Regions from separate parts of the Bacillus sp. N6 genome, predicted to be linked through region 2. Evidence: predicted binding sites of a transcription regulator. Region 2 holds the regulator's gene; each other region holds the start of a gene.
What was found. Region 2 encodes Rex, which represses fermentation and respiration genes when NADH is low (regulators of the CRP and FNR family bind a similar motif). Its sites were predicted from a motif close to TTGTGAAATATTTCACAA; they were not measured.
Positions count from the first base shown of each region.

Region 1: the regulator Rex is predicted to act here: its motif matches at 1,793-1,810, upstream of arcA (arginine deiminase).
Region 3: the regulator Rex is predicted to act here: its motif matches at 3,599-3,616, upstream of pflB (formate C-acetyltransferase).

Region 1 covers NZ_CM127843.1:396,026-406,507, forward strand. Annotated here, with positions in the region: partial or broken gene ACUXVC_RS02090 (HAMP domain-containing protein) at 1-96, shown strand, start outside; partial or broken gene ACUXVC_RS02095 (methyl-accepting chemotaxis protein) at 466-1,038, shown strand; gene argR (arginine repressor) at 1,185-1,634, shown strand; gene arcA (arginine deiminase) at 1,903-3,135, shown strand; gene argF (ornithine carbamoyltransferase) at 3,166-4,164, shown strand; gene arcD (arginine-ornithine antiporter) at 4,264-5,679, shown strand; gene arcC (carbamate kinase) at 5,717-6,679, shown strand; gene ACUXVC_RS02125 (Crp/Fnr family transcriptional regulator) at 6,881-7,570, shown strand; gene ACUXVC_RS02130 (ABC transporter permease) at 7,727-8,410, shown strand; gene ACUXVC_RS02135 (FAD-dependent oxidoreductase) at 8,535-9,869, opposite strand; gene ACUXVC_RS02140 (glycoside hydrolase family 13 protein) at 10,113-10,482, shown strand, end outside.
Region 2 covers NZ_CM127843.1:249,907-260,388, reverse strand. Annotated here, with positions in the region: gene guaA (glutamine-hydrolyzing GMP synthase) at 29-1,567, opposite strand; purine riboswitch at 1,732-1,833, opposite strand; gene groL (chaperonin GroEL) at 1,974-3,608, opposite strand; gene groES (co-chaperone GroES) at 3,647-3,931, opposite strand; gene ACUXVC_RS01500 (CPBP family intramembrane glutamic endopeptidase) at 4,322-5,071, shown strand; gene ACUXVC_RS01495 (YdiK family protein) at 5,068-5,259, shown strand; gene ACUXVC_RS01490 (redox-sensing transcriptional repressor Rex) at 5,289-5,918, opposite strand; gene ACUXVC_RS01485 (ABC-F family ATP-binding cassette domain-containing protein) at 6,105-8,039, shown strand; gene tsaD (tRNA (adenosine(37)-N6)-threonylcarbamoyltransferase complex transferase subunit TsaD) at 8,522-9,538, opposite strand; gene rimI (ribosomal protein S18-alanine N-acetyltransferase) at 9,538-9,981, opposite strand; gene tsaB (tRNA (adenosine(37)-N6)-threonylcarbamoyltransferase complex dimerization subunit type 1 TsaB) at 9,996-10,482, opposite strand, start outside.
Region 3 covers NZ_CM127843.1:488,558-499,039, forward strand. Annotated here, with positions in the region: gene ACUXVC_RS02505 (nucleotide sugar dehydrogenase) at 1-885, shown strand, start outside; gene ACUXVC_RS02510 (NAD-dependent epimerase/dehydratase family protein) at 882-1,847, shown strand; gene ACUXVC_RS02515 (glycosyltransferase family 2 protein) at 1,840-3,384, shown strand; gene ACUXVC_RS02520 (hypothetical protein) at 3,353-3,574, shown strand; gene pflB (formate C-acetyltransferase) at 3,727-5,976, shown strand; gene pflA (pyruvate formate-lyase-activating protein) at 6,047-6,778, shown strand; gene ACUXVC_RS02535 (diglucosyl diacylglycerol synthase) at 7,192-8,358, shown strand; gene ACUXVC_RS02540 (YfhE family protein) at 8,733-8,852, opposite strand; gene ACUXVC_RS02545 (GNAT family N-acetyltransferase) at 8,962-9,519, opposite strand; gene ACUXVC_RS02550 (amidohydrolase) at 9,761-10,482, opposite strand, start outside.

The sequences.
Region 1 (10,482 bases), 150 kb from region 2:
AGAAAAGCAGCTGAGGGTGATATTCGTGAAGATGTTCCATTACCGAAGACAGATGATGAAATCAAATCTTTAAGTGTTGCATTTAATATGATGTTAGGAAACTTAAGGGGCATGGTAAAAAATATTGATACAACATTTTCGTATACAAATAATCAAGTACAGCAGATTAGAAAACAAACAGGCGAAGCAACGAGACAAGCGCAAGGTGTATCTGAGACACTTGCAGAGATTTCTTCAGGTGCTGAGCAATCAGCGGCATCAATTCAAGCAATTGTTTCTGCTGTTGATACAACGACTTCTATTGCAAGTGAAGTAGAAGAAAAAGCGAAGCAGTCTGATACATTGTCTTCAGAAATGGTTGAAGCTTTAGGGCATAGTACTCGTGTCTTTACGTCTTTAATTCAAGGTATTCAAACATTGGCAAAAGAAAATGAAGATTCAATGCAAAATGTACAGAAGTTAGAAGAACGAATGAAACAAGTAGAACATATTGTGTCTGTTGTGAGTGCGATTGCTAGCCAAACGAATTTATTAGCACTAAATGCTTCTATTGAGGCAGCTCGCGCAGGAGAGCATGGAAGAGGCTTTGCGGTTGTTGCGGAAGAAGTACGGAAACTTGCAGATGAAAGTGATCATTCTGCAAGAAACATATCGCAGTTATTACGGAATATGCAAGATGAAGTACAACAAGTTGCAATGAAAATGACAGAACAAGTGAAAATAGCTAAAGAAGAGGCGAAACGTGGGGAAGCTACGGAATTAATTTTAAAAGAAATGTCATCAAGTGTTATGGAAGTAGCCGATGCAACTCAGCAAATTAGTAGTTATATGAATGAACAAGTGAGCCACATTCATCAAACAGGAGCACAAACAAAAGCTGTAGCAGCAATTGCTGAAGAAACGTCAGCTGGTTCGCAAGAAGTGGCGCGTGTAACGCTACAACAGTCTAAAAATATGATAGTAATCGATCAATTATTAAAGGATTTAGAGAAGCAAGCAACTGATTTGAAACAAACAATTGAACGATTTTCAATGTAAAAGGAAGAACAGAATGCTGTTCTTCTCTTTTTTATTTAGTTTGATTTAATATTTACAGTTAAACTATGAACGTTTCCGCAACATTCTTTTCTCTCCCTTTCGGATGAAAATTATAGCGAGCTATAATATTAAAAGGGGTGTCTTTTATGAAAAAAGAAAAAAGACAACGGTTAATTAAACAATTTGTAAAGGAGTATGAAATAGATAAGCAAGAAAGATTAGTAGAATTGTTAGCAAAAAAAGATGTATTAGTAACACAAGCTACGGTTTCTCGCGACATTCGTGAGTTAAACTTAACGAAGGTACCTTCTCAAGAAGGATTAATGATATATAAAGTTTTCTCAGAAGAGCATTTACAAACTGATATAAAGTTAAAGAAAAAATTACGAGAAGTTGTTGTGAAAATTGATTGTGTAGATCAATTAATGGTTATTAAAACATTACCTGGTAATGCACATGTTATTGGTGTTTTATTTGATGAGTTAGATTGGAAAGAAAAAATAGGATGTATATGTGGAAATGATACATGCCTTATAATTTCACAGTCGAAATCAGATAGGGAGATTATAGAAGAAAGATTAAATTTAATTATTTAGATGCAAAAATCCTGTTTTTAATAAAATTAAAAACAGGATTTTTGTTTAAATACGGAAGTTAAATATTCAACATATATGCGTAATATATGTGTTTTTTATTGAAAAAGCGAGAGAGTTTGTTATAAAAATACAAATTCGTATGATTTTAAAAAAATAACTTGTTTAATATTTCACAATGATAATGTGGATGCTTTCACAAAGATAAAAGTGCAGAGCATTTATTATGTACTTGTAAGACATCAAACATATTTAAAAGGAGGTACAACAAATGAAACATCCGATACATGTTACTTCAGAAATTGGGGAATTACAAACGGTTTTATTAAAACGACCGGGTAAAGAAGTGGAAAACTTGACGCCAGATTATTTGCAGCAATTATTATTTGACGATATTCCATACTTACCAATTATTCAAAAAGAGCATGATTATTTTGCACAAACGTTACGCAATCGGGGTGTTGAAGTTCTTTATTTAGAAAAACTAGCCGCTGAGGCGTTAGTAGATAAAAAACTTCGAGAAGAATTTGTTGATCGTATTTTAAAAGAAGGACAGGCTGACGTAAATGTTGCACATCAAACTTTAAAAGAATATTTACTTTCCTTTTCAAATGAAGAATTAATTCAAAAAATTATGGGCGGTGTACGGAAAAACGAAATTGAAACAAGTAAGAAGACACATTTATATGAATTAATGGAAGATCATTATCCGTTTTACTTAGATCCAATGCCTAATTTATATTTTACTCGTGATCCAGCAGCTAGCGTGGGCGATGGCTTAACGATAAATAAGATGAGAGAACCAGCGCGTAGACGTGAATCATTATTCATGGAGTACATCATTAAATATCACCCAAGATTTGCAAAACATAATGTACCAATCTGGTTAGATCGTGATTATAAATTTCCAATTGAAGGTGGCGACGAGCTAATTTTAAATGAAGAAACAATTGCGATTGGAGTGTCTGCTCGTACTTCAGCTAAAGCAATTGAACGTTTAGCTAAAAATCTCTTTAGCCGACAAAATAAAATTAAGAAAGTGTTAGCGATAGAAATTCCAAAATGCCGAGCATTTATGCATTTAGATACAGTATTTACAATGGTTGATTATGACAAGTTTACAATTCATCCAGCCATTCAAGGGCCAAAAGGGAATATGAATATTTATATTTTAGAAAAAGGATCAGATGAGGAAACTCTTAAAATTACACATCGTACTTCTTTAATGGAAGCATTAAAAGAGGTATTAGGCTTAAGTGAATTAGTTCTTATTCCATGTGGAGGAGGAGATGTAATTGCTTCTGCTCGTGAGCAATGGAATGATGGCTCGAACACATTAGCAATCGCACCAGGTGTAGTTGTTACATATGATCGCAACTATGTATCCAATACGTTATTACGGGAGCACGGTATAGAAGTAATTGAAGTGCTAAGTTCGGAATTATCTCGTGGTCGTGGGGGTCCACGTTGCATGAGTATGCCAATTGTTCGTAAAGATATTTAGTATAAATAACGGAGAAAGTAGGGATGAAGTATGTTAATGACTAGACCAAATTTAAAAGGAAGAAGCTTTCTAGCAGAAAAAGATTTTACACAAGAAGAATTGTTATATTTTCTAGATTTGGCAGCAGAATTAAAAGAGAAAAAGAAAAATGGTATCCCGCATCATTATTTAGAAGATAAGAATGTAGCGCTCTTATTTGAAAAAACCTCCACTCGTACGCGCTGTGCATTTACAGTAGCATGTACAGATTTAGGGGCGAATCCTGAATATTTAGGGAAAGGTGATATTCAGCTTGGGAAAAAAGAATCCGTAGAGGATACAGCAAAAGTGTTAGGGCGTATGTTTGACGGAATTGAGTTTCGTGGATTTAATCATGAGACTGTAGAATCTTTAGCACAAAATTCTGGTGTGCCAGTTTGGAATGGATTAACAGACATGTGGCATCCAACACAAACACTAGCAGATTTATTAACAATTAGAGAACATGTAGGGAAGTTGAAAAATGTGAAGCTCGTTTACGTTGGAGATGGACGAAATAATGTTGCTAATAGCTTACTAGTTGGTGGAGCAATCGTTGGAATGGATGTACGTATTTGCACACCAGAATCTTTATGGCCTGCACAAGAAGTAATTGATTTAGCAAAAAAATATAATGAACAGGTAATGATAACAAGTAATGTGGAAGAAGCTGTTGCGAATGCAGATGTAATTTATACAGATGTATGGGTGTCTATGGGGGAAGAAGAAAAATTTGCTGAACGTGTCGAGTTATTGAGACCTTATCAAGTAAATATGAAAATGATTAAAGAAACAGGGAATGAAAACGTGATTTTCTTACATTGTTTACCTGCATTTCATGATGTTGAAACGATGTATGGCGAAGAAGTTTACGAGAAATATGGGTTGAAAGAAATGGAGGTAACTGACGAAGTATTCCGCAGTAAACATTCAAAAGTATTTGATCAAGCTGAAAATAGAATGCATACAATTAAAGCGGTTATGGCAGCTACTTTAGGAAACATGGAGTAAAGAAGAAAGGGAGTCTTCCTTTCTTCTTTCTCCTCCTTTAGACACTATCATTCACTATTGCTTTTGTATTGTTATTACAATTAAAGAGAGGTGAGTGGAATGGGTGAAGATAAGAAATTAGGGTTGTTTACACTAACGGCTCTTGTAGTTGGGTCTATGATTGGCGGTGGAGCCTTTAATTTAGCGAGTGATATGGCAAAAGGTGCTGGTGCTGGAGCCATTATTATTGGCTGGGTTATAACAGGAATTGGAATGATTGCACTTGGATTATCTTTTCAAAATCTAACTGTAAAACGGCCAGATTTAGATGGTGGTATTTTTAGCTATGCAAAAGCAGGATTTGGTAATTTTATGGGATTTAATAGTGCGTGGGGATACTGGCTATCTGCTTGGCTTGGGAATGTAGCTTACGGTACATTATTATTTTCTTCATTAGGATATTTCTTCCCGATCTTTGAAGGCGGTCAAAATGTAGAATCCATTATTGGTGCAAGCGTATTATTGTGGTGTGTTCACATGTTAATTTTACGTGGAGTTCAATCAGCAGCACTTGTGAATTTAGTAACTACAATCGCAAAATTAGTACCTGTATTTGTATTTATTGTCATAGGAATCTTCGCGTTTCATATTGATACATTCTTAGATGGATTTTGGGGGCAAACTGGTTCTTTTTCATGGGGAGCAGTTGGCAGCCAAGTTAAAAGTACAATGCTTGTAACTCTATGGGTATTTATTGGGGTAGAAGGGGCTGTTGTTTTATCCAGTCGAGCAAAAAATAGAAGTGATGTAGGGAAAGCAACGGTTATTGGTTTAATTGGTACACTCATCATTTACATTTTAATCACATTATTGTCTCTTGGACTTATGCAGCAAGCAGACATTGCAGGTTTGAAAAATCCGGCTATGGCTTATTTATTTGAAAGTGTTGTTGGAAAATGGGGTGCTATCTTTATTAATTTAGGTTTAGTCATCTCTGTATTAGGTGCTTGGTTAGGTTGGACTTTGCTCGCTTCTGAAATTCCATATTTAGCGGCTAAAGATGGAGTATTTCCAAAATGGTTCGCAAAAGAAAATAAAAATAAGGCTCCAGTAAATTCATTATGGATAACAAATGGTTTAATACAAATATTCTTGTTAACATTCGTCGTTTCTGATCAGGCGTATAACTTTGCATTCTCTTTAGCATCTTCAGCTATTTTAATCCCATATGCTTTTTCAGCATTTTATCAACTGAAGCATAGCTTAAAGTCTGAAGAAGCAGATCGAAATAAAAATATAATAATTGGCTTGATCGCAAGTATTTATGGCATGTGGTTAGTTTATGCAGCCGGTTTAGAGTATTTATTATTAACAATGACTTTATATGCGCCAGGTATTTTTATTTTTTACAATGTTCAAAAGCAAAAGAGTTCGAAGCAAATATTTACTCGAGTGGAATTAGCATCATCCGTAGCAATTGGTGCTTTAGCATTCTTTGCGATTTATGGATTAATTACAGGCAGTATTACTTTATAAAGCGCTGTGAAAGCGAAATCAACTGGAGGGCTGGAATATGGTACGAAGAAAAATTGTAGTTGCACTAGGGGGAAATGCGATACAGTCTGGAGAAGCTACTGCGGGAGCGCAGCAAGAAGCGTTGGAAAAAACGGCGGAACAACTTGTGAAAATAATGGAAAATGATGTGGATATAGTAATTGCGCATGGAAATGGCCCACAAGTGGGGAATATTTTATTACAGCAAAAAGCTGCAGAAACGGAAAAGACACCTGCAATGCCATTAGATACTTGTGGGGCAATGAGCCAAGGGATGATTGGATATTGGATGGAAAATGCGATTGAAAAGGCATTGAAAAAACGGAATATAAACAAAGATGTAGCAACGGTTATAACACGTGTTGTTGTGGATAAAAAAGATGAGGCATTTAAAAATCCAACTAAACCAATTGGTCCTTTTTATACAGAAGAAGAGGCCAGAAGATTAATGGATGAAACAAAAGCAGTGTTTAAAGAAGATGCTGGTAGAGGATGGAGACGTGTTGTTCCATCACCGAAGCCTGTAAGTATTCATGAACATAAAGTGATTAATTCTTTGGTCGAAGATGGAAACATAGTGATAGCTGTGGGCGGAGGTGGAATTCCAGTAATTGATTCTGAAGAAGGGTTAAAAGGAACTGAAGCGGTTATCGATAAAGATTTCGCTGCGCAGAAATTAGCAGAATTAGTAGATGCCGATACGCTCGTTATTTTAACTGCAGTTGATCATGTGTATGTAAATTATAATCAACCGAATCAAAAAAAATTAGAGCATGTCACAGTGAATCAATTAGAAGAATATATTGAAGAACAACAATTTGCTGCGGGAAGCATGCTTCCAAAAATTGAAGCTGCTATTAATTTTGTTAATACAAATCCAAAAAGAAAAACAATTATTACGTCTTTAGAAAAAGTATATGAAGCACTAGAAGAAAAAGCCGGTACTATTATTTCAAAACAGAATGTATGCATGTGTATTTAAAATTATTATGTACGCTACTTAGTATTAAAAAAGAATGGAGTTAGTAACTCCATTCTTTTTATTTATTAATATTTTTTGTATTCATTGTTCATAAAGTTTTCATGATGAAATCTGAATATACAAGTTAATTATGATAAAATTCAAATTGAATACGCTTTCTTGATTTTTCGCTCCAACATACAGCAAGAGAGAGGGAATTTTATGAATAGACGGAACGTAGTGAAAGACTTAAAGCAGTTCGAATTATTTGCTCATTTAACAGAAAAAAAATTGAAAGGCTTAACAGAGTTTGTTTATTGGCGAACTTATAAAAAAGGTCAATTTTTATTTTTAGAAGGGGATTCAAGGGAAAGAATTTACTTCATGTTAGATGGTTTTGTAAAGTTAGAGCGGGTTAATCAAAATGGGAACTTATTATACGATGACTATGTAAAGCGGTATTCTATTTTTCCTTATGGTGGTATGTTTACAGACAGAGGATATAACTATACAGCAGAAGCAATGACGGATGTGGAGGTATATTATATTCCAACGGTAATCTTTGAAGATATGGTAAAATCCAGCAGAACGCAATTGATGTACGTTGTTCAGCAATTATCATCTATATTAAAATTGAATGAAAATCGAGTGCAAAATATTACAATTCCTAATGCACAAGATCGTGTTATCCAAACGTTAAATTATTTAATGCAGGATTTAGGAGAACAGAGTGGGGAAAAGATTGTAATTTCATGCCCACTTACAACAATTGAAATATCCAAAATATCTGGAACATCTCGAGAGACAGTTAGCAGCGTATTAAAACAATTAAAAAATGATAGCATTGTTACAATTTTAGATAAAAAAATTACAATACACAATCCAACATATTTTGAAGAAATCTCAATGTGAAAATTGTATATTGATTTTTTAATTCATAATGTATATTAATAAGGTTCTTTATATATTTATAAGGAACTTTTTTACGTTATCCTCTATAAAAAGATTGTATAGTATGGTAATAATAGCTAAAATCGATAATAAAAAACAAAGTGAAGGGGAGAAAGAATGATTCGTATTGAGTATGATCGATTAGTAGCTATTTTTTACAGTATAGGGGTTTTGTTATTATTAAAAATTCCAAATGATAATGAATTAATTGGGGAAAAACTATTCAATGTCTATAAGGTTCCAATACATACGTATGTTTATATGGATTATAAAGTCTCAAATATATTGATTGTTTCTTTCATACTACATGTAATTGCATTTATAATATTTTTAAAATGGCTAGGAAAAAAGGAGTCTAGTACATTTAGAAAAATGAATAAGATAAAAGTAGTAGGCATTAGTATTTTGATTGTAATGATGCCGTTTATTTTAAATAACATCATCCAGACATTAAATAAAACATGGTACTACGCAGGAAAAACAGGGGTAGAAGCAATAGAATATAAAAAAGAAGATAGCCAGTGTAGAATGGAGAAAAATGGAGATAATATCGAACCGAAGTGCATTGTTACTTTAAAAAATTATCGTAATCATTCACAAGCATTAAAAGTTGTTTTATATGATAATGCAAACGAGAATTCAAAAAGTTATTCAGTACCGAAACCAGTCTATTTACAAAAACACGAGACAAAACAATTCGAATTTCAAGTTCCTGTTTCTTATAATAATGGTATTGAAAAAGATAAAGTACCAGATATTAAATTACATTTATTGCATGAAAATGATACGAAGTACAATTAATCTGTAAGTAAAAGTTTATGAGTAGGAGCAATAATTTGAAACGATATAGAAAATCAACTTGAATCATCCAACATACTGCAAGGTAACGGTATATTGGATGATTTTTTTATGTTATCCCCTTGTTTCACGTATGAAAAGGAGGAATACTTTGTTGGAAATGAAAAACATCACAAGGATCATACATGGTTTTTACTTTACGCAATCTGTGAAAGTTAGAGCCATAATAACTAGTTTGCCAATTTTTAATGTCGATATCGGGCCAGTTCACATAGTCACCTAGTGTATAAGGATCTAAGCTTTCTCGTAAATCTTTAACCCAGCGTATATTTTGATTTTCTTCATCATCGCATTTCCAAGAGGTAATGTATTCTTGAGCAATAATTGCTTTACGATGAAAATAAGCCGTTTCATTCGGCGAAATATTTTCAACAGCACCTATGAGCGATTGATGCCAAATACTAGCATCTTTATTTGGTACATGAGAAAGAAAGTATTGCATGATTTGAATGCCTTTAAGGGGAATAGGTTTATAGACATAGGAACCAGAGCGCTTGAAATTTTCAGGGATGTTACCGCCATTAAAAAATTCGACAGCCTTTATATAAGGAACTTCTTCTATAAAGAGAGAGGGGCTACCAGTTTCAAGAAGAGGGGATAATAGGGAATGGAGTTCAGAGGGAGAACCGACAAACTCGCCTTGTGCTTCAATTTTATTTCGTTGCTTGGCGAATAATTCGATCGATGAAGTGAGACGTTCATCTATATAAGGTGCCCAGTTTTGCCACGCTTGAAATGCAGCAATAAAGTCTTCCCATTCCCATGTAATTGAGAAAATTGATACATTTTTTATCGGGTGGACTCGAAAAGTTAAGGAAGTGATAATTCCGAAGTTTCCACCACCGCCACCACGGCATGCCCAAAAAAGGTTAGAGTTTTCTTGTTCATTTGCACGAATGAGTTTTGCACCAAATTTTCCACACGCTTGTACCATTTCCACTTCCATTAATTGATCACATGTTAATCCAAATAAGCGCGAAAGCATACCAATACCACCGCCAAGTGCTAATCCAACAATTCCAACGCTTGCACTTGTACCAGCAGGAATTGTAACACCGTAATTCCAAAGTTCTTTATAAACAGTGCCAAGATTTGCACCAGCCTCAATTGTTGCTGTTAATTTCTCTGTATTAACAGTAATGCGATGCATTTCACTCACATCAATAATAAGTCCTCTATTTAAAAGAGAAAAATTTTCATAGCTATGACGTCCACTTCTTAACCGAAATGGTATATGACGTTCACGTGCCCATTTTAAGGCGTTACAGATATCCTTGTTATTTTGACAAAAAACAATAATACAAGGGAGTTTTGGAATACTTAAATTTAAATTCATTCGGGCTACATTGTAGTCAGGATCTGTGGGAACAACGATACGACCTGTTAATTTTGTTTGCTTCAATTTCTTACTCCTTTCCAAAATAATCAGAGCTTTTTATTAATATATGAAAAATGTCTGTAATACGCGTGGACAAGGAGAGGTGGAGAATGAGATTTACCTTTGTGAGAAATAAATAAAGCATAAGAATAAAGAATCTACATAGAGTTCAATGAAAACAGTTGCAAACTGTTCATATTTTGTTATGATAGTGTTACGAAAACGTTTGCATAAAATTCTGATGGGATGCAAAAGGAGAGAAGGACTATGAATAAGACATGGTGGAAAGAAGCAGTTGCTTATCAAATTTATCCACGAAGCTTTATGGATTCAAATGGTGATGGTATTGGAGATTTACAAGGTATTATTGCAAAACTGGATTATTTAAAAGATTTAGGTATAGATGTAATTTGGATTTGTCCAATGTATAAGTCACCTAATGATGATAATGGTTATGATATTAGTGATTATCAAGATATTATGGATGAGTTTGGTACAATGGCAGACTTTGATGCTTTACTAGATGAAGTTCATAAGCGTGATATGAAGCTTATTATTGATTTAGTTATTAATCATACGAGTGATGAACATCCATGGTTTATTGAATCACGTTCATCTAAAGATAATCCGAAGCGTG
Region 2 (10,482 bases):
TGATAGATGGATCCTTTTTATTACAATACTATTCCCACTCAATAGTTGCTGGTGGCTTACTCGTTACATCATACACGATACGGTTAACGTGTTTCACTTCGTTTACGATACGAACAGAGATTTTCTCTAGTACGTCCCAAGGGATACGTGCCCAGTCAGCTGTCATACCATCGATAGATGTTACTGCACGGATACCTACTGTGTAATCGTAAGTACGCTCGTCACCCATAACACCTACGCTACGCATACCAGGAAGTGCAGTGAAGTATTGCCAGATTTCGCGGTCTAATCCTGCTTTAATAATTTCTTCACGTAAAATCGCATCAGATTCACGAACGATTTCTAATTTCTCTTCTGTGATTTCACCTAATACACGAATACCAAGACCAGGACCTGGGAATGGTTGACGCCATACGATTTCATCAGGAATTCCTAGTTCAGATCCTAATACACGTACTTCATCTTTAAATAACGTATTTAAAGGCTCAATTAATTTGAACTGCATGTCTTCTGGAAGTCCACCAACGTTATGGTGAGATTTAATTGTTTGTGCAGTTGCTGTACCACTTTCAACGATATCTGTGTAAAGTGTACCTTGTGCTAGGAAGTCCATACCTTGTAATTTAGATGCTTCATCATCAAATACGTAAATGAATTCGTTACCGATGATTTTACGTTTTTGTTCTGGATCTTCTACACCTTTTAACTTGTTCATGAAGCGTTCTTGTGCATCCACTTTAATAACGTTCATATGGAAGCCTTCGCTAAATGTTTTCATAACGCCTTCTGCTTCACCTTTACGAAGTAAACCGTGGTCAACGAAAATACATGTTAACTGATCGCCGATTGCTTTATGAATTAATACTGCTACAACAGAAGAGTCTACGCCGCCACTAAGTGCACATAGTACTTTTTTGTCTCCAACAGTTTCACGAATCTTTTCTAATTCTACTTCGATAAAGTTCTCCATGTTCCATCCTTCAGAACAACCACATACGCCGAATACGAAGTTTTTAATTAAATCGTTACCGTGCTCAGAGTGACGTACTTCTGGGTGGAATTGTACACCGTATAAGTTTTTCGCTTCATTGCTCATACCAGCAATTGGGCAAGACTCACTTGTTGCGTCTACTACGAATCCTTCAGGTAAACCAGTTACTAAGTCGCCATGGCTCATCCATACAACTTGCTCTTCTGGAAGGTTCGCATATAATTTTGATTCGTTCTCTACTTTAAGAACAGCTTTTCCGTACTCACGGTGGTTGGCACGCTCTACTTTACCACCGAAGTGTTGTGTCATAAGCTGCATACCGTAACAGATACCGAAGATCGGTAAACCTAGTTCGAAGATTTTTTCATCACAATGTAATGCACCTTCACCGTATACGCTATTTGGTCCACCAGAGAAAATAATCCCTTTTGGATTCATTGCTTTAATTTCTTCTGCAGTAATTGTATGTGGATGAAGTTCACTGTATACACCGAACTCACGAATTCGACGTGCTATTAACTGATTGTATTGACTTCCAAAATCTAAAACGATAATTGTATCGTGTTGCTTCTTCAAAATAATCACCCCAACGTTAGTTCTCGTATATAAATATTTTCACCAATTTGGCGAAAAGCATTACCAATATAATAAAAAAAGCCAGTCCTCCGCCTCTAGTCTCATAACAAAGAAAAGGCAGGGGTCTGGCTTTATAAAGAAAGATAGTCTCCGCTCTTTATAAATATAAGACACACTGCCTTCATAGTCAGGTTGTTTACGGTAACCCGGTAGAGACTCTCAAACCATATCATTGAGGATATATGAAGGATCGTTTTATATTATCTTCCTAGATTCTAACAATGAAGTATCAATATGGTCAAGAGAGAAAGCGACAAAATTCTACAGAAATTCATTTCCTTTTCTAAAAAACATAAAAAAACATCCATTTCTATATAGAAATGGATGTTTTTTAGGGCAAACGGAATTACATCATTCCGCCCATACCGCCCATGCCCATGCCGCCCATGTCAGGCATTGCTGGTGCATTTGGTTCTGGCTTGTCAGCTACTACAGCTTCAGTTGTTAAGAACATAGCTGCAACAGATGCTGCGTTTTGAAGTGCAGAACGAGTTACTTTAGCTGGATCTACGATACCAGACTCAAGCATGTTAACCCATTCGCCAGTAGCTGCGTTGAAACCAACGCCTACTTTTTCGCCTTTTAGACGCTCTACAACTACAGATCCTTCTAGACCAGCGTTGATTGCGATTTGACGAACTGGCTCTTCTAGTGCGCGAAGTACGATGTTGATACCTGTTGCTTCGTCGCCTTCAGCTACGATAGAAGCTACTTTCGTGTATACGTTCATAAGTGAAGTACCACCACCTGCAACGATACCTTCTTCTACTGCTGCACGAGTTGAGTTAAGTGCATCTTCAATGCGAAGTTTGCGCTCTTTTAACTCAGTTTCAGTTGCTGCACCGACTTTAATTACTGCTACGCCACCTGCAAGTTTCGCAAGACGCTCTTGTAATTTTTCACGATCGAATTCAGAAGTTGTTTCTTCTAATTGCGCACGAATTTGACCAATGCGAGCTGCGATTTGCTCTGTATTTCCAATACCTTCAACTACAGTTGTGTTTTCTTTTGTAACAACAACTTTACCAGCACGTCCTAAAGATTCAACTGTAGCAGATTTTAAGTCACGACCTAATTCTTCAGTGATTACTTCGCCACCAGTTAAGATTGCGATATCTTCTAGCATTGCTTTACGACGGTCACCAAATCCAGGAGCTTTAACAGCTACTACATTGAATGTACCACGAAGTTTGTTCACTACTAATGTAGCTAAAGCTTCGCCTTCTACATCTTCAGCAATGATAAGAAGTGGTTTACCTTGTTGTACCACTTGCTCTAATACTGGTAAGATTTCTTGAATGTTAGAAATCTTTTTGTCAGTAATTAAGATGTATGGGTTATCAAGAACTGCTTCCATTTTATCAGAATCAGTAATCATGTAAGGAGATGCATATCCACGATCAAATTGCATACCTTCTACTACGTCTAATTCTGTTGTAAATCCTTTAGACTCTTCTAAAGTAATAACGCCGTCGTTACCAACGCGCTCCATTGCTTCAGCGATTAATTGACCTACTTCTTCGTCAGCTGCAGAAATAGCAGCTACTTGTGCGATAGAAGATTTGCCTTCGATTGGTTTAGAAATCGTTTTTAATTCTTCAATTGCAGCAGTAACAGCTTTTTCGATACCTTTACGAAGACCCATTGGGTTAGCACCAGCTGTTACGTTTTTAAGACCTTCACGAATCATAGCTTGCGCTAATACAGTTGCAGTTGTTGTGCCATCACCAGCTACATCATTTGTTTTGCTAGCAACTTCTGCTACTAATTTTGCACCCATGTTTTCGAATGCATCTTCTAATTCGATTTCTTTTGCGATTGTTACACCATCATTTGTAATAAGTGGTGAACCAAATTTTTTCTCAAGTACAACGTTACGACCTTTTGGTCCAAGCGTTACTTTTACTGCGTTTGCAAGAGTGTCGACACCGCGAAGCATCGAACGACGTGCTTCTTCACTAAATTTAATATCTTTTGCCATAATAATTGACCCCCTTGGATTTTTTAAGATTTATATAATTAACCGATAACTGCTAAAATGTCACTTTCACGTAAAATCAAGTAGTCTGTACCTTCGTATTTCACTTCAGTACCTGCATATTTTGAGAAGATGATAAGATCACCTGCTGCTACCTCTAAAGCAACACGCTCACCATTTTCAAGCACTCGACCAGTACCTACTGCAACAACTTTACCCTCTTGTGGTTTTTCTTTTGCAGTATCTGGTAATACAATACCACTTGCTGTTTTTTCTTCTGCTTGAACAAGCTCAATTACAACGCGATCACCTAATGGCTTTAGCATGAACAATAACCTCCTCATTTTGTATGTAAATTTTATTTATTAGCACTCAAGTCATCCGAGTGCTAACACACTTATAATAATAAATAATCTCAATTTCTTTTGCAAGTAAAAAAATCATAATTTTTTCGCAAATTACTATATAAACTTTCTATATAGAATACTGCCTTTACTATATGAATCGTTGTTTCCCCTACTCGTATGTTACAATATGAAAGACACCCTAAGTTGTTTTCGCTAAACGTACAACTTTTTCCTGTCTCCTACTTTAATTTCAAATACGGATTTACAAAAAAATCATAATTCGAATGAAAGTTTATATCGTAGATAACATATTTACATGTTATCCTACCTCATCTCATACACTAGAGTTAGAAAGGATGGTTAAACTATTTGAAGAAACAATACTGGTGGATTATCGTTACATACATTTTAATGCAGTTATCTGGAATTGTTGGATTACCACTTCTCCTAAAAACAGGACTCTATGATAATAGAGGATTTACCATGGAGGAAAAAGGACAAATCATAACGGGACACTGGGCAATTATTAGCTTCTTTGTTGCATTATGTATCGTACTTTGGTTACTTAGAACAGACATTCGTGACAGGCATTTAGATGCAATGCGCTCTTCTGTTCCAGCTACTATTGGATGGATTTTCATCGGCTTCTTCTTGGCTTTCTTTTCACAAATAGTTGCCGGTATGATCGAGATGCAGCTGCTAGGAATTAAACAAGGTTCAGAAAATACAATGAAACTGATGGAAATTGCAAGAACGACACCTTGGTTCCTTATTGTCGTATCTATAATCGGACCTATCTTGGAAGAAATCGTATTTAGAAAAATTTTATTTGGTACACTTTATAAGAAGTTTAACTTCTTTATTGCAGCTATCATTAGTTCGCTTGTATTTGCAGCAATCCATTTTGATTTTACTCACTTATTGGTATACACTGCTATGGGGCTCGTATTCGCCTTCTTATATGTGAAGACGAAGCGTATTATCGTTCCGATTGCAGCTCATGTTGCGATGAATACATTAGTCGCTATTGGGCAAATTTTTATGAGCAATGAGCAAATTCAAGAAATGATTAAAGAAGCTGAAAAAATGCAAGGCTTTATCGGAGGATTTTTTGTATGAGAAACTCACCATTGTTCATGGCTGCACTATACTTCCTTCTTGGATGTATCTTTACACGCTTCGCCATTACGAACGTAACAGATACAATCTGGAATGTGTGGACAATACTATTTGCAGTTATGGCAACAATTGATTTTAATTTGGCACTTCGCCTTATATTAGTTAAATTCACAAAGAAGAAACAATAATAAAACGCAGAGGTCGCTTCCTCTGCGTTTTATTGTGGATAGTTTTTCAAAAAGTAAACTAATGTTTGTAACTCTACAGCTAAATCAATATGATGAATTCTAATATTCTCTGATACGTTTAATCGTGCTGGTGTGAAATTCAAAATACCATGCACGCTCGTTTCAGCTAATCTATCTGCTACAGCTTGTGCTACTGTAGCCGGTACTGTTAATATTGCCACTTGTATATCATTTGATAATCTCTCTTCTAATTCATCTAAATGGTATACAGGAATGCCCCCGATTTCTGTTCCAACTTTCTCTTCACTAACATCAAATGCCATTTCAATTTTTGTATTATTGTTTTTCGTGAAATTATAATGTAAGAAAGCGGTCCCTAAATTACCTACTCCAATAAGTGCTACACGCGTTATATCATCTTGATCAAGTGTTTCGCGGAAAAATGATAATAAATAATTTACGTTATATCCATATCCCTTTTTCCCTAACGCTCCAAAATACGAAAAATCTCTTCGTATTGTTGCGGAATCTACTTTTACCGCTTCACTCAATTCGGCCGATGAAACACGCTGCTTACCAGAAAGAGATAAGTTTTGGATAAATCGATAGTATAGAGGCAATCTTTTAGCAGTGGCTTGTGGAATCTTTTGCTGATCCATATAACCTCTCCTCTCTTCCTATCTTTATTCATATACTTTAATCAAATACAGAAGTTTAGCACTCATTAAATTCCTTGTATAATAAAGAGAAGAAGTATTCTCTCTTATTTTAAACTATACACTATTTTTAGTATGATTGAGAAATATAAACATGGCAAAGTTAAGAAATTATTTGAGGTGAAAACATTGATTTTATTACAAGTAAATGGACTTTCGAAATTATACGGTGCAGAAACAATTCTTGCAAACATAAAATTGGAAGTACAAACAAAAGATCGTATCGCATTAGTTGGAAGGAATGGAGCTGGAAAATCTACATTATTAAAAATTATCGCTGGTGAGTTATCACATGATGGTGGCGAAATTATAAAACCGAAAGATGTCTCAATCGGGTATTTAGCTCAAAATACCGGCCTAGAAACGTCTTTAACAATTTGGGATGAAATGCTAACCGTCTTTACCCACTTACAGCAAATGGAGACAAAACTTCGAAGGCTTGAGCAAGAAATGGGAAAAGAAGAAAACTTTTCAAACGAAGCTATATATGAAAGATTGTTAGCTGATTATGACCAATTGCAACTCAATTATAAAGATCAAGGTGGATATCAATATGAAGCGGACATTCGCTCCATTTTAAGCGGCCTTGGCTTCCCAGTTGAAACGCACCAGACGACGATTTCTACTTTAAGCGGTGGGCAAAAAACAAGATTAGCTCTTGGGAAATTATTATTAACAAAACCAGACTTACTTATTTTGGACGAGCCTACAAACCATTTAGACATCGAAACATTAACATGGCTTGAGCAATATTTACAAGGTTATCCTGGCGCAATATTAATCGTTTCACATGACCGTTATTTCTTAGACAAACTCGTTACACAAGTATATGAAATTTCGAATAAAGAAAGCAGACGATTTGTTGGTAACTACAGTAAATATTTAGACTTAAAATCAGCATTATATGAGCAAGAAATGAAACGTTACGAAAAACAACAAGATGAAATCGCAAAACTTGAGGACTTCGTTCAAAAGAATATAGCTCGCGCCTCTACAACGAAACGTGCTCAAAGTCGCCGTAAACAACTAGACAGAATGGAATTATTAACGAGACCATTAGGTGATTCTAAGTCAGCATCATTCCACTTCGATATTGAAAAGCAAAGTGGAAATGATGTTTTACAAGTAAAGGATGCAACCATTGGCTATGATGAGGACCCTATAATTGAAAACGTAACTATGCGCTTAACTCGCGGAGATAGTGTTGCTTTAGTTGGTCCAAACGGAATTGGGAAATCCACATTATTAAAATCTATTGTGAATAAGTTACCACTATTAAATGGCGATGTTTCTTTCGGATCAAATGTATCTGTTGGTTATTATGATCAAGAACAAGCAAACTTAACATCTTCTAAACGGGTTTTAAATGAACTATGGGATGAATATCCACTGCAACCTGAAAAAGAAATCCGTACTATACTCGGGAACTTTTTATTTACAGGAGATGATGTACTGAAACCAGTATCTTCCCTTAGTGGTGGACAAAAAGCTCGATTAGCTCTTGCGAAACTTATGATGCAAAAGTCAAATTTATTAATTCTGGATGAGCCTACGAACCACCTTGATTTAAATAGTAAAGAGATTTTAGAGAATGCTTTAATTGATTATCCAGGGACTCTTCTATTTGTCTCACATGACCGCTACTTTATTAACCGTGTAACAACGACTGTGGTTGAGTTATCAACAGAAGGTGCACAGGAATATTTAGGGGATTACGATTACTATGTGGAGAAGAAAAATGAAATGATTGAACGCGCAGCATTTGAACAACAAGAACAGCAAGAAAATCAGGCACCTGTTCAAAAAACTGTAGCTCAAGAAAAATTAAATTATCTCGAAGAAAAAGAGCGTAAACAATTAGAACGTCAACGCACTCGAAAAATTGAAGAACTAGAACAAAACATCGTAAACTTAGAAGAAGAAATTGCTACGTTAGAAGATCAACTTTGCTTACCAGAAATATATGCAGATTATGAAAAAGCGAGTGAAATTACAACTAAAAAACAAACGCTACAAGAACAACTTGAAACGTGTATGGCAGAGTGGGAAGAGCTACATGTATAAGAGTATTTAAATAAGGAAGATGTCTCATCAGTCATGATTTTTGACTATGTGACATCTTTTTTCTTTAAGTACATAAATAATTTTTTGAATATATCAATGGTAACTCGGAATATATCAACCATTTTTCAAATACATCTATCGTAACCCTATATATAAACGATTCGACACGAAATATCGATTTACCGACAAGGATTGACAACATCAGCACCCTCAATAATAGAAGGATATTTCAAAATGTTTTTCAGGGATATCTTCTTACATTTTATTTCCCAAAAAACAATATATTCAAAGGTCAGACTTCATCTAGTTTATCCACAAACTTATACACATATCCACCTTTATAAAATAGCTATCAAAACAACTTTTCCACATTACCCACAACTAACAAAAAAGATATCAACACTTTATATACACAACAAAACCCACATTATCAACAGATAATATGGGTTTTATCCACAAGCTGTGGTTAATTATGTGCATAACTATGCTTCAATATCTAATCCTGGATTCGCATTTAAGGCTAATGTTGCACGCTTGCCTTGTTCATACGCAATTGTCCCTGCCGCTGCAATCATTGCTGCATTATCTGTGCATAAAGATAGCGGTGGAATAATTAGTTCAATGTTTTCTTTTTGTGCAAATTCTTCTTCTAATCGCGCACGAAGTCCTTTATTAGCAGCTACTCCACCAGCAAGAAGTAATTGCTTTACATTATAAGCCTCTGCTGCACGAGCTGCTTTCGTTACAAGTACATCTATTACACTTTCTTGGAAACTTGCCGCTAAATCTTCTGGTTTAATTTCTATACCACGTTGTTTCGCGTTATGCACAGTGTTGATAACTGCTGATTTCAATCCACTAAAGCTAAAATCATATGAATTCGGTTCTAGCCATGCACGAGGCAAATCAATTGTTGGTTCTCCTTCATGTGCAAGACGATCAATATGAGGACCACCTGGATATGGCATAGATAACGTACGAGCTACTTTATCATATGCTTCTCCAGCTGCATCATCTCGCGTTTCACCAATTACTTCAAATGAACCATGTTCTTTCATATAAACAAGTTCTGTATGCCCACCAGATACAACAAGTGATAATAGCGGGAATTGAACCTCTTTTACTAAACGGTTCGCATAAATATGACCAGCAATATGATGAACACCGACTAGCGGAATATCATGTGCAAAAGCTACTGCCTTCGCTGCATTTACCCCAATTAGAAGTGCTCCTACTAAACCAGGCCCTTCTGTTACAGCAATTGCATCAATATCATCAAATGTGATGTTTGCTTCTTTTAAAGCTTCTTCTAACACAACTGTAATTTCTTCTACATGATGACGGGATGCAATCTCTGGTACAACCCCGCCAAAACGTTTATGACTTTCGATTTGTGATGCAACGACATTCGCAATAATTTCCGTTCCATTTTTAACAACCGCTACCGCTGTTTCATCACAGCTTGTTTCAATCCCAAGTATAATCGTATTTTTTTCCATTATATATTCACCCACATTACAAGACCATCTTCCTGATTGTCTGCATAGTATCGTTTACGAATTCCACCATTTTGAAATCCATATTTTTTGTACAACTGCTTTGCTACTTCATTTGATACACGTACTTCAAGCGTCATTGTTTTTACCCCTAGTTCTTTCGCTTCTGAAATAACTGCTTTCAATAAGGCATCTCCTAATTTTTGACCTCGGTATTCTGGCAAAATAGCTATATTTGTTATATGTGATTCATCAATAATTATCCACAATCCACAATATCCGATTACACGACCATCTTTTTCTAACACAATATAATGTGCATGTTCATTCATCGTTAATTCACGGTGAAAGGCATCTGCAGTCCAAGGAGTTGAAAAAGACACTTCTTCAATAGCTACAATTTGAGCAATATCATCAAGTTCCATCTTTCTAAATATCATATCCATCTTCTGCAAGGCCCCTACTTGTTTTGACTTTCTAACCACTTTGTTTCAGCTTCAGCTAAACGAAGATAGCTCGGAACAAACGTATGCACATCTTGTTCTTCTTTTTGTAACCCTAAGAATGCTAGCTCACTTGGTCTTGGATTATTTTTAGTAAAAGGAGCGAATACAGCTTGATCACCTAAATGTTCTATAATTATTTCTTTATGCAATTTAACATCATTACCGATAAATAAAACAGGCTGTCCTTTATCTTTTAACATTTGCAACCAGTCCACAATAAGAATAATTCGGTCTTCTTCTATTGAAGTTAACTGCTCTCCTTCATATGTATATAATCCAGTATAGATTTGCCCACGTCTTCCATCAAATAAAGGACAAATTAATCCATTAAAGTTAGCACCGTTTGCAGCTACTACCTCTAAACTTGATACACCTACAATTGGTATTTGAAGTGACCAAGCTAATGTTTTTGCCGCTGTCACGCCTATGCGAACACCTGTA
Region 3 (10,482 bases), 240 kb from region 2:
TTCATTTTTGAAAGTTCCACATATCCAGGCACACTTGAGGAAGTTATTATTCCTATTATTTCTCAAGCTGGCCAAAAGGTAGGAGAAGATTTCTATATCGGATATTCCCCTGAGAGAATTGATCCAGCAAATAGTCAATATTCAGTTCAATCTATTCCAAAAGTTATTAGTGGACAAACAGAAAAGTGTAAACAAAAAGTACAGGATTTATATAGTACCATTTTTGACGTAGTTGTACCTGTTAGTTCGCCGAAAGTAGCAGAGATGTGTAAGTTATTTGAAAATATTCAGCGCTTAGTTAACATCTCTTTAGTAAATGAGTTAAACACATTATGTGAAAGTTTAGGGATTGATTTTTATGAGGCCATTGAAGCGGCATCTACAAAACCTTTTGGATTTACTCCGTATTGGCCAGGACCAGGGATAGGGGGGCACTGTATTCCCGTAGACCCCTTATATTTTCAATGGAGAATAAAAAAGAATGGGGCAATTAGTCAATTAATTGAGGCGGCACATGTAATTAATGAAGAAATGCCAGAGAAAATAGTCCGGAAAGTAAAGGGCATGGTGCAATCACCCGGACTAGTTTTAATTGTAGGAATCGCATATAAGAAAGATGTAAATGATTTGAGAGAATCACCGGCTTTGCCAATTATTCAATTACTAATAAAAGAAGGATACGAGATAAAATACCATGATTCATATATTTCTTCCGCGGAAATTGGAGATAAGGTGTATCAATCTGTTGCTTTAGATGAACAAACAGTTAAAGAGGCAGGTTGTATTTTAATTTTAACTGACCACTCTAATATCGATTGGAAGCTTTTTAAAGGAATGAACCGAGTAATAGATACACGGGGAATCGTAAAGAAGGTGAGTGTATGAGTAAGAAATGTTTAATTACAGGTGGGGCCGGATTTATTGGATCTCATTTAGCTGAAGAGTTGGTGAGAAGGGGTTATGAAGTCACGATTGTGGATAACTTCTATAAAGGGAAAAATAAGTATCATAATGAGCTAATGAGAGAGATTCGGGTTATTCCAATAAGTGTTTTAGATAAAAACTCTATTTATGAATTAGTAAATCAACATGATGTAGTGTTTCATTTAGCAGCAATTTTAGGTGTTAAAACGACAATGGAAAAAAGTATAGAGCTCATTGAAACGAATTTTGACGGAACGAGAAACATTTTACAAGCAGCATTAAAAGGAAAGAAGAAAGTAGTTTTTGCATCTACTTCAGAAGTATATGGTAAAGGCAAACCGCCTTTCTCTGAAGAAGGAGATCGATTGTACGGGGCAACTTCTAAAATTCGTTGGAGTTATGCAGTTTGTAAAACGTTAGAAGAAACATTATGTTTAGGATACGCATTAGAAGGTTTACCTGTAACGATTGTTCGTTATTTTAATATTTATGGTCCAAGAGCGAAAGATGGTCCATATGCAGGAGTAATCCCGCGATTTATCCGTGCAGCTTTGCAAGGAGAAGACATTCTCGTATATGGAGATGGAAAGCAGACACGTTGCTTTACGTATGTGAGTGATGCGGTAGAAGCAACAATTCGGGCAATGGATGAGAAGGTAAATGGTGAGATTATTAATATAGGTTCTGAGAACGAACAGAGTATAAAAGAAGTAGCAGAAACAATAAAAAAACTAACGAAATCTTCTTCGAAAATTGTACAAGTTCCTTTTGAGGAAGTATATCCACATGGCTTTGAAGAAATTCCGAATAGAAGGCCGAACGTAACAAAGTTAAGAGAACTTGTTCAATTTCAAGCGACAGTAACGTGGGAACAAGGATTGAAAGAAACTATTAAATGGTTTCGTGAAGAAAACAATGGCTAAGTCGCTATCAGTTATTATTCCTGCAAGTAATGAAGTAGATACGATTTCAGGCGTTATTCAATCGGTAAAGCCGTTAAATCCAGTAGAGATTATTGTCATAGCAAATGGTTGTAATGATGGTACAGAAGAGGTTGCTGATCAGCTAGGTTGTAAAGTAATCAGGTATACAGAACTATTAGGAAACGATGTTGGGCGTGCAGTTGGCGCAAAACATGCGATAGGTGATGTATTACTATTTATAGATGGGGACTTTGCTATTCCAACTTCCAAATTACAATTGTTTCTTAATCCAATTTTACATGATCAGACTGATATCGTTTTAAATAATTTGGACGCATTGTTTTTAAAGAAACAAAAACCCCATTCCGTTACAGTGTGGCGTCAAATATTAAATGCAATGTTAGAGCGTGAAGAATTAAAGATAGATTCTTTATTATCTGTACCTCATGCGTTGACGAAAGAAGTCGTCCAAAGTATTGGATATGAATGTTTAGTTAATCCTATTGTAGCTCATTTACGTATAGCACAAAGTAAATGGAGAATTAACCGTCATTGTGCTATTGATGTTATTACGCCGAATAAATTTCGACCGATTGAACATGCTGCATATGGCACAAACCTTTCTCAATCTGAAAGACGAATGATAGGTGATCATATAGAAGCAGTTGCAGAACGAATAGTAAGCAGTGATATACGCGGGGGATATTATGATGGAAATAGGAAAAGGGATAGCGTCTATCATACTTTAAATTTCGAAGATTTTTATCAAGGATGGGGCGTTACATCCAATTTGTATAGAGAAAAGCAACTATCGGTTGTTATTCCTGTACAAAATGAAGAGAAAACAATTGGAAAGGTTATAGAAGAGCTTCGTAAAATTGAACCTTTTGAAATCATCGTTGTCGTAAATGGTTCGTCAGATAAAACAGCAACGATTGCAAAATACAAAGGCGCAACAACCATTGTATATAAAGAAGCCCTTGGAAACGATGTAGGGCGTTCACTTGGAACTTATTTTGCAAAAGGAGAAATTGTGTTATTTATAGATGGTGATTTTGTTATTCCAGCTAGTGAACTATATCCTTTTGCAAAAGCTATTGCAGATGGAAAGGACGTCGCATTAAATGATTTAAATCATTATTTAGATTTAAGAGTACCACTTCATCTTGTAACTGCATTTAAGTATGCACTAAATTTAGCTTGTAATAGAAAGGATTTAGGGGTAGGCTCACTTATTGCGGTACCTAATGCATTTAGCCACAAGTGTTTGAAAGCAATTGGATATAAATCTTTATTGTCACCTTGTGTAGCACAGGTGAAGGCTCTTCTTTCTGGATTTGAAATTGCATGTGTATGTCGTGTTGAGGTTGATAAGATGAACCGTATTCGTCCCAGTGAACATTTTGCAAAAATAGGTCATCCTCCAGCTGTACTTCGAATTATAGGTGATCATATAGAAGGACTAGAGCAAATAATTGCATCAACAGACAATCGTGGCGGATTCTATGATGGCAATAGAAAAAGAGATGTTTTATAGAAGTAACAAAAAAAGTGTACAACATGTGTACACTTTTTTGTTCTGTTATAAAAACTATAACAGATTAGGAGATAAGAGTATTACAGCTCTACAATGGGTATTGTTCTTATATTACAAAATAGGACTCGTATATAAGGATACCAAAAAAATACAATTAAGGAAAGGGTTAATTTTAAAGACTTTTAAATGAAGTTAACACTATATATATAGTAGTTTGCTCAACATTTCACAAACATGTCACAACTATTTCGTTCACTTTCGTAAAAAAGTAGTATTCTAAGTGTGTAAGCTGTTATATAAAAAATCTTAGTCCTGTACTAATCAAAAATGGAGGAGATTAGGATGACTCAAGTATTAGAAAATGTTAAAAACGCATGGGAAAACTTTAAAGGTGAAAAATGGAAAGCAGAGATTGATGTTCGCGATTTCATTTTAAATAATGTAAACGTTTTCGAAGGAGACGAATCTTTCTTAGCAGAAGCAACTGAAGCAACGAAACAACTTTGGGATCAAGTAATGGATTTAACAACAAAAGAACGTGAAAACGGTGGCGTTCTTGATATGGATACAAAAATTGTTTCTTCTATTACATCACATGACCCAGGATACTTAAATAAAGATATTGAAAAAGTAGTTGGTTTCCAAACTGATAAACCATTTAAACGTTCTTTACAACCATATGGTGGTATTCGTATGGCAGAACAAGCTTGTGAATCTTATGGATACGAAATGGACAAAGAACTTAGTCGTATTTTTAGAGATTGGAGAAAGACTCATAACCAAGGTGTATTTGATGCTTATACACCAGAAATGAGAAATGCACGTAAATCAGGTGTTATTACTGGTCTTCCAGATGCATACGGTCGTGGACGCATTATCGGTGACTATCGACGCGTAGCATTATATGGTATTGATCATTTAATTGAAGCGAAAAAAGCTGATTTGAATTTAACTGGTGGTGTAATGAGCGAAGATACAATGCGTTTACGCGAAGAGTTATCTGAGCAAATGCGTGCACTTCAAGAACTAAAACAAATGGCTGCTTCTCATGGTTTCGATATTTCTAAACCAGCAACAAATGCACAAGAAGCATTCCAGTGGTTATACTTCGCATATCTTGCAGCGATTAAAGAGCAAAACGGAGCTGCAATGAGTCTTGGACGTACTTCTACATTCTTAGATATTTACATTGAAAGAGATTTAGCAAATGGTACTTTAACAGAAGAAGAAGTACAAGAAATTGTAGATCACTTCATTATGAAATTACGTCTTGTGAAATTCGCAAGAACACCTGATTATAATGAATTATTCTCTGGTGACCCAACTTGGGTAACTGAATCTATCGGTGGTATGGCATTAGATGGTCGTCCATTAGTAACAAAGAACTCATTCCGTTTCTTGCATACATTAGATAATTTAGGACCAGCTCCAGAACCGAATTTAACAGTTCTTTGGTCTAAACAATTACCAGAGAACTTTAAAAACTACTGTGCGAAAATGTCCATCAAAACATCAGCAATTCAATATGAAAATGATGACATTATGCGTGCTGATTACGGCGATGATTACGGAATTGCTTGTTGTGTATCTGCAATGAGAATCGGTAAGCAAATGCAGTTCTTCGGAGCTCGTGCAAACTTAGCGAAAGCATTATTATATGCGATTAACGGTGGTAAAGATGAAAAATCAAAAGCACAAGTTGGTCCTGAGTACGCACCAATTACTTCTGAAGTACTAAATTACGAAGAAGTTATGCATAAGTTTGATATGACAATGGAATGGTTAGCGGGTCTATATTTAAACACATTAAATGTTATCCATTACATGCATGATAAATATAGCTATGAACGTATTGAAATGGCACTTCATGATACAAATGTTCTTCGTACAATGGCAACAGGTATCGCGGGTCTATCTGTAGTAGCAGACTCATTAAGTGCAATTAAATACGCACAAGTAAAACCAATCCGTGATGAAAATGGTATTGCAGTTGACTTCGAGATTGAAGGAGACTTCCCAAAATACGGTAACAATGATGATCGTGTAGATGAGATCGCTGTAAATCTCGTGAAAACATTTATGAATAAACTGCGTAAACATAAAACATATCGTAATTCCGTTCATACAATGTCAATTTTAACTATTACATCTAACGTTGTATACGGTAAGAAAACTGGTAACACTCCAGATGGACGCCGTACTGGAGAACCATTTGCACCAGGTGCAAATCCAATGCATGGACGTGATACAAAAGGTGCATTAGCTTCATTATTATCTGTAGCTAAATTACCATATGAAGATGCACAAGATGGTATTTCTAATACATTCTCTATTATTCCAAAAGCACTTGGTAAAGAAGATGATGTACAAGTACGTAACTTAGTATCTATGCTTGATGGCTATGCAGTAAAAGAAGGCCATCACTTAAATATTAACGTATTTAATCGTGAAACATTAATGGATGCAATGGAACATCCTGAGAAATATCCACAATTAACAATTCGCGTATCTGGTTACGCTGTAAACTTTATTAAATTAACTCGTGAACAACAAATTGATGTAATTAACCGTACAATGCATGAAAGCATGTAAATGAAAAAAAGTGTCCCTTCGCTTTTAATACATAGCGAAGGGAGGCTGTTTCAATAAAGGAGGAAGTAACATGGTAAAAGGAAGAATACATTCTGTAGAGTCTTGTGGTACTGTTGATGGCCCAGGGATTCGTTATGTCATATTTACACAAGGGTGTTTATTACGTTGTCAATATTGTCATAATGCTGATACGTGGGAAATCGGTAAAGGTAAAGAAATAACAGTTGAAGAAGTGATGCAGGATGTGACATGTTACCTTCCATTTATTGAAGCCTCCGGAGGCGGTATAACAGTTAGCGGTGGAGAGCCATTATTACAGCTAGACTTTTTAATTGAGTTGTTTAAAAAGTGTAAAGAGGCTGGTATCCATACAACAATCGACTCTTCTGGTGGGTGTTATTCTGAGGAACCAGAATTCCAAAATAAGCTAGATATTTTAATGGATTATACAGATTTAGTTTTATTGGATTTGAAACATATCGATTCCAAAAAGCATCGTAAATTAACAGGGAAACCAAATGAACATATTTTACAATTTGCTCGTTATTTATCGGATAAGAATAAAGCGATTTGGGTACGACACGTATTAGTTCCTGGTGTTACGGATAATGAAGAGGATCTACAAAAACTATCTAGCTTTATTCAAAGTCTGTCTAATGTTCAAAAAGTTGAAGTGTTACCATATCATAAGCTTGGTGTATATAAATGGGAGGCGCTTGGACACAAGTATCCACTCGCAAATGTAGAACCACCTACTGAGAAAAATGTAGAACATGCTAAACATATTTTACAAGCGGTCTAATCCAAATATTGGATTAGGCTTTTTGCTTTCTTTACAATAAAATCTAGAGTATATATTGATAAAAGAGTATACTGAAAGTAGAATATCCATAATTTTGTACGGACTAAGTGGATAAATTTACATAATTGTAAAGGGAAATCAAAATAGTAAAAAGAATTAAGAAGTAAAAGAGTGAGTATCATGGAATAGAGAAGATTTGTAAGTTATTGCGAAAGCTCTTATAGGAAAGTATAATGTAAAGATATGAGCACAGATAGGATTAAGGGGTCAATCTTATATGCTTTGCATATCCACGACAGGTACATAGCTGAAAAGGGAATTATTAGAATCTGTTTATGTAATTTTTAAGGAAAATGTTTTTCCTATTGTCGTATATGCAATATGGAGAAACAAAAAGCTAGGAGTGGATTTGTTTGATAAAAAACCCCAAGGTTTTAATATTAACTGCACATTACGGTAATGGTCATGTGCAAGTAGCAAAAACATTAGAACAAACATTTCGCCAAAAAGGAATTGAAGATGTTATTGTATGCGACTTGTTTGGAGAATCACATCCATTTATAACTGACATTACAAAATATCTATATTTAAAAAGTTATACAATAGGAAAAGAATTATATCGTTTGTTTTATTACGGGGTAGAAAAAATTTATGATAAGAAAATAGCATCTTGGTATGCGAACTTTGGAAGAAAACGTTTGAAAACACTGTTACAGGTGGAGAAACCAGATATTGTAATTAATACATTTCCAATTATTGCTGTACCAGAATTGAAAAAACAAACGGGGATTTCAATTCCTGTCTATAACGTATTAACGGATTTTTGCGTGCACAAAATATGGATTCATCGAGAAGTAGATCGTTATTTTGTTGCAACGGATTACGTGAAAGAATTGATGGTTGATATCGGTGTACCTGCGGAACAAATTGTTGAAACAGGAATTCCAATTCGGAGTAGTTTTGAGTTAAAGGTAAATTCAGACATCATATATAATAAATATCAGTTATGTAAGAATAAAAAGATTTTACTAATTGTAGCAGGTGCTCATGGGGTATTAGGAAATGTAAAAGAACTATGCCAATCATTTATGTCAGTGCCTAATTTACAAGTAGTTGTCGTTTGTGGAAAAAATGAAGCTTTAAAACATGATTTATTAAGTTTACAGAAGCAAAATTCCGATGCATTAAAAGTGTTTGGGTATGTTGAAAATATTGATGAATTATTCCGAGTTACTTCTTGTATGATTACGAAGCCAGGCGGAATAACATTAAGTGAAGCAGCAGCGTTGCAAGTACCTGTCATTTTATATAAGCCTGTTCCAGGACAAGAAAATGAAAATGCGATGTACTTTGAAAAAAAAGGAGCAGCAGTTGTCATTCGCGATGATAGTGAGGTTTTCGCAAAAACAGAGGCATTATTACAAGATGATGTGAAGCTTCTTCAAATGAAAGAAGCAATGAAAAGCATCTATCTTCCAGAGCCAGCTGGTCATATTGTAGATGCAATTTTGGCAGAAAATCATGCAGAACCGCGTCATATACCTATTAAATCACCTGCTCTTGCACAATCTTTTACTTAATATGAAACCCTCTTTGTATATGTAAAGAGGGTTCTTTGTTATTTTCAAAGAAAATTTAGCTACTTATCCACAAAAGGATTGCGCTTTCATTAAACAGTAAAGTCGGAATATTAACAACTATATCCACATTGTCCACAATTTTTAGAAAAATATCCACAATTAAAACAGTCGATATATGCTTGAATATAGAAAGATATTAAATGTTTTTGAAAATTACTAACAATTGCATCAGTTTTGTGGATAAAGTTGTCCACAGAAAAAAGGCCCCTTATGCATAAGCATAAGGGGCCTTTTTTCTTACTTCTATCAGTCGAGAAAATTATGTAATGAAAATGAATAATTAGGGGGGAAACTTCTAATTATTCATTTTCACTTTAAATGCTTTTCGAGCGATATCCTGCTGCACGATCTGCTTTTTGAAATTCGCGTTGATAGAGAACTTCTTGTGTACTAGATAATGTGTTTTTTGCTTTATCACGTTTCTTTTTATCCATTACAAATCACCTCGTGTCTTAAAGTTACTATTTATCGTTTCCAAAGACATGAGGGGATATACGCATATGGAAAATGTTAATGATTGATTATCATTTCAGAAAATTTAGATTATGCTTCTTTTAATTGATGAGCATCTTGGAAGGTTGTATCTCGCATTGTAGCAAGTGTGTATTGATCTTTTGGAATTTCATATAAGTTATATACTTCTTCGTTTGCGTTAATTTCATCATATACGGCTTTTCTTGTTTCATTTGCTAGATTCACATATTGCAGTTTTTCTGCAGCTTTAATAGAACGAATATTTATTTTACGAATACGCATGAAAATTGTTTCAATATCTAATTCATAGAAAAGTTCACTAAAAAATGAATCTTTTGCCAATTTATTATAGCCTTTTCCATGATATGGTTTGCCAAGCCATGTCCCGAGAAATCCAGCTTTTTCTTGCACATCAAATAAAGTAATTGTTCCGATAGGGTTACCCCATTCATCTAAAATTGTGCGTGAAATTAATTCACCACGCTCTTCAGCTTCAATCGTTTGTTTCGTTAAGAATAAATATTCTTCATAAGAATAAGCCTTTTGACGCACAAAAGGGAAGACAGCTGGATCCACCATTAACTCGTATAGAACGTGGCTGTCGTGTAAGTCGCGTTTTTTCAACATACTAACTCCTCCTCACACGAGGGTAGCATGACGAAAAAACACCCCACCCTCGAAATTTTTATATCAATCTTTAAAAAATTTCGGGGTGGGAATCGAACCCACTAGAACCAGTTTCTAACGCTGGTGGCGCACCATTTGCCTTCCCCATTCATCAATTTGAAAATGATAATCACGACACAAATTGATTATGGTTTCATTCAGTTTATAATCGTATAATACTTTATCTAGTCAAAAAAATAAACTAGTTTTTTTTATTTTTTTTGTAAATTATTTTTCCATCAATCATAGTTAGTACAGGCTTGGCTAAATAATGGAAAGGATGATGAGTCCATAACACGAGATCGGCGTCTTTTCCAACCTCGATGCTTCCAATTCTATCCTCTAACCGCAAATTTCGCGCTGGGAATATGGTGATTCCTTCTAGTGCTGTTTTCTCGTCTAACCCTTCTCTTACTGCGACAGCAGCACAAATATTTAAATACTGAATGGGTGTATAAGGATGATCGGTTGTTATAGAAACTTCCACACCATTTTTGGATAATATATGGTAAGTATCCCATGTCTTGTTTTTTAGTTCGATTTTAGAACGGCGTGTCAGAGTGGGACCAACTGAAACCTTCAAATTGTGTTTCGAAAGCTCTTCAACAAGAAAGTGTCCTTCTGTACAATGTTCAATACGTAGATCGAGGTTGAATTCCGTTGCAAAGCGTAGCGCAGAACTAATATCATCTGCTCTGTGAGCGTGGATACGTACGGGTATTTCACGACGTAATGCTTTTAAAATAGGAAGCATTCGAAAATCAGCTTCGTGCCCGTAGTGTTGTGCTTCATAGAATGATTCCCGAAGTAACCCCATAATCCCCATACGTGTTATGGATTCTTTTGTTCCATTACTATGGACTTTTTTAGGGTTTTCTCCAAAGGCAATCTTTAAACCAGCAGGTTCTTGAATAATCATATGAT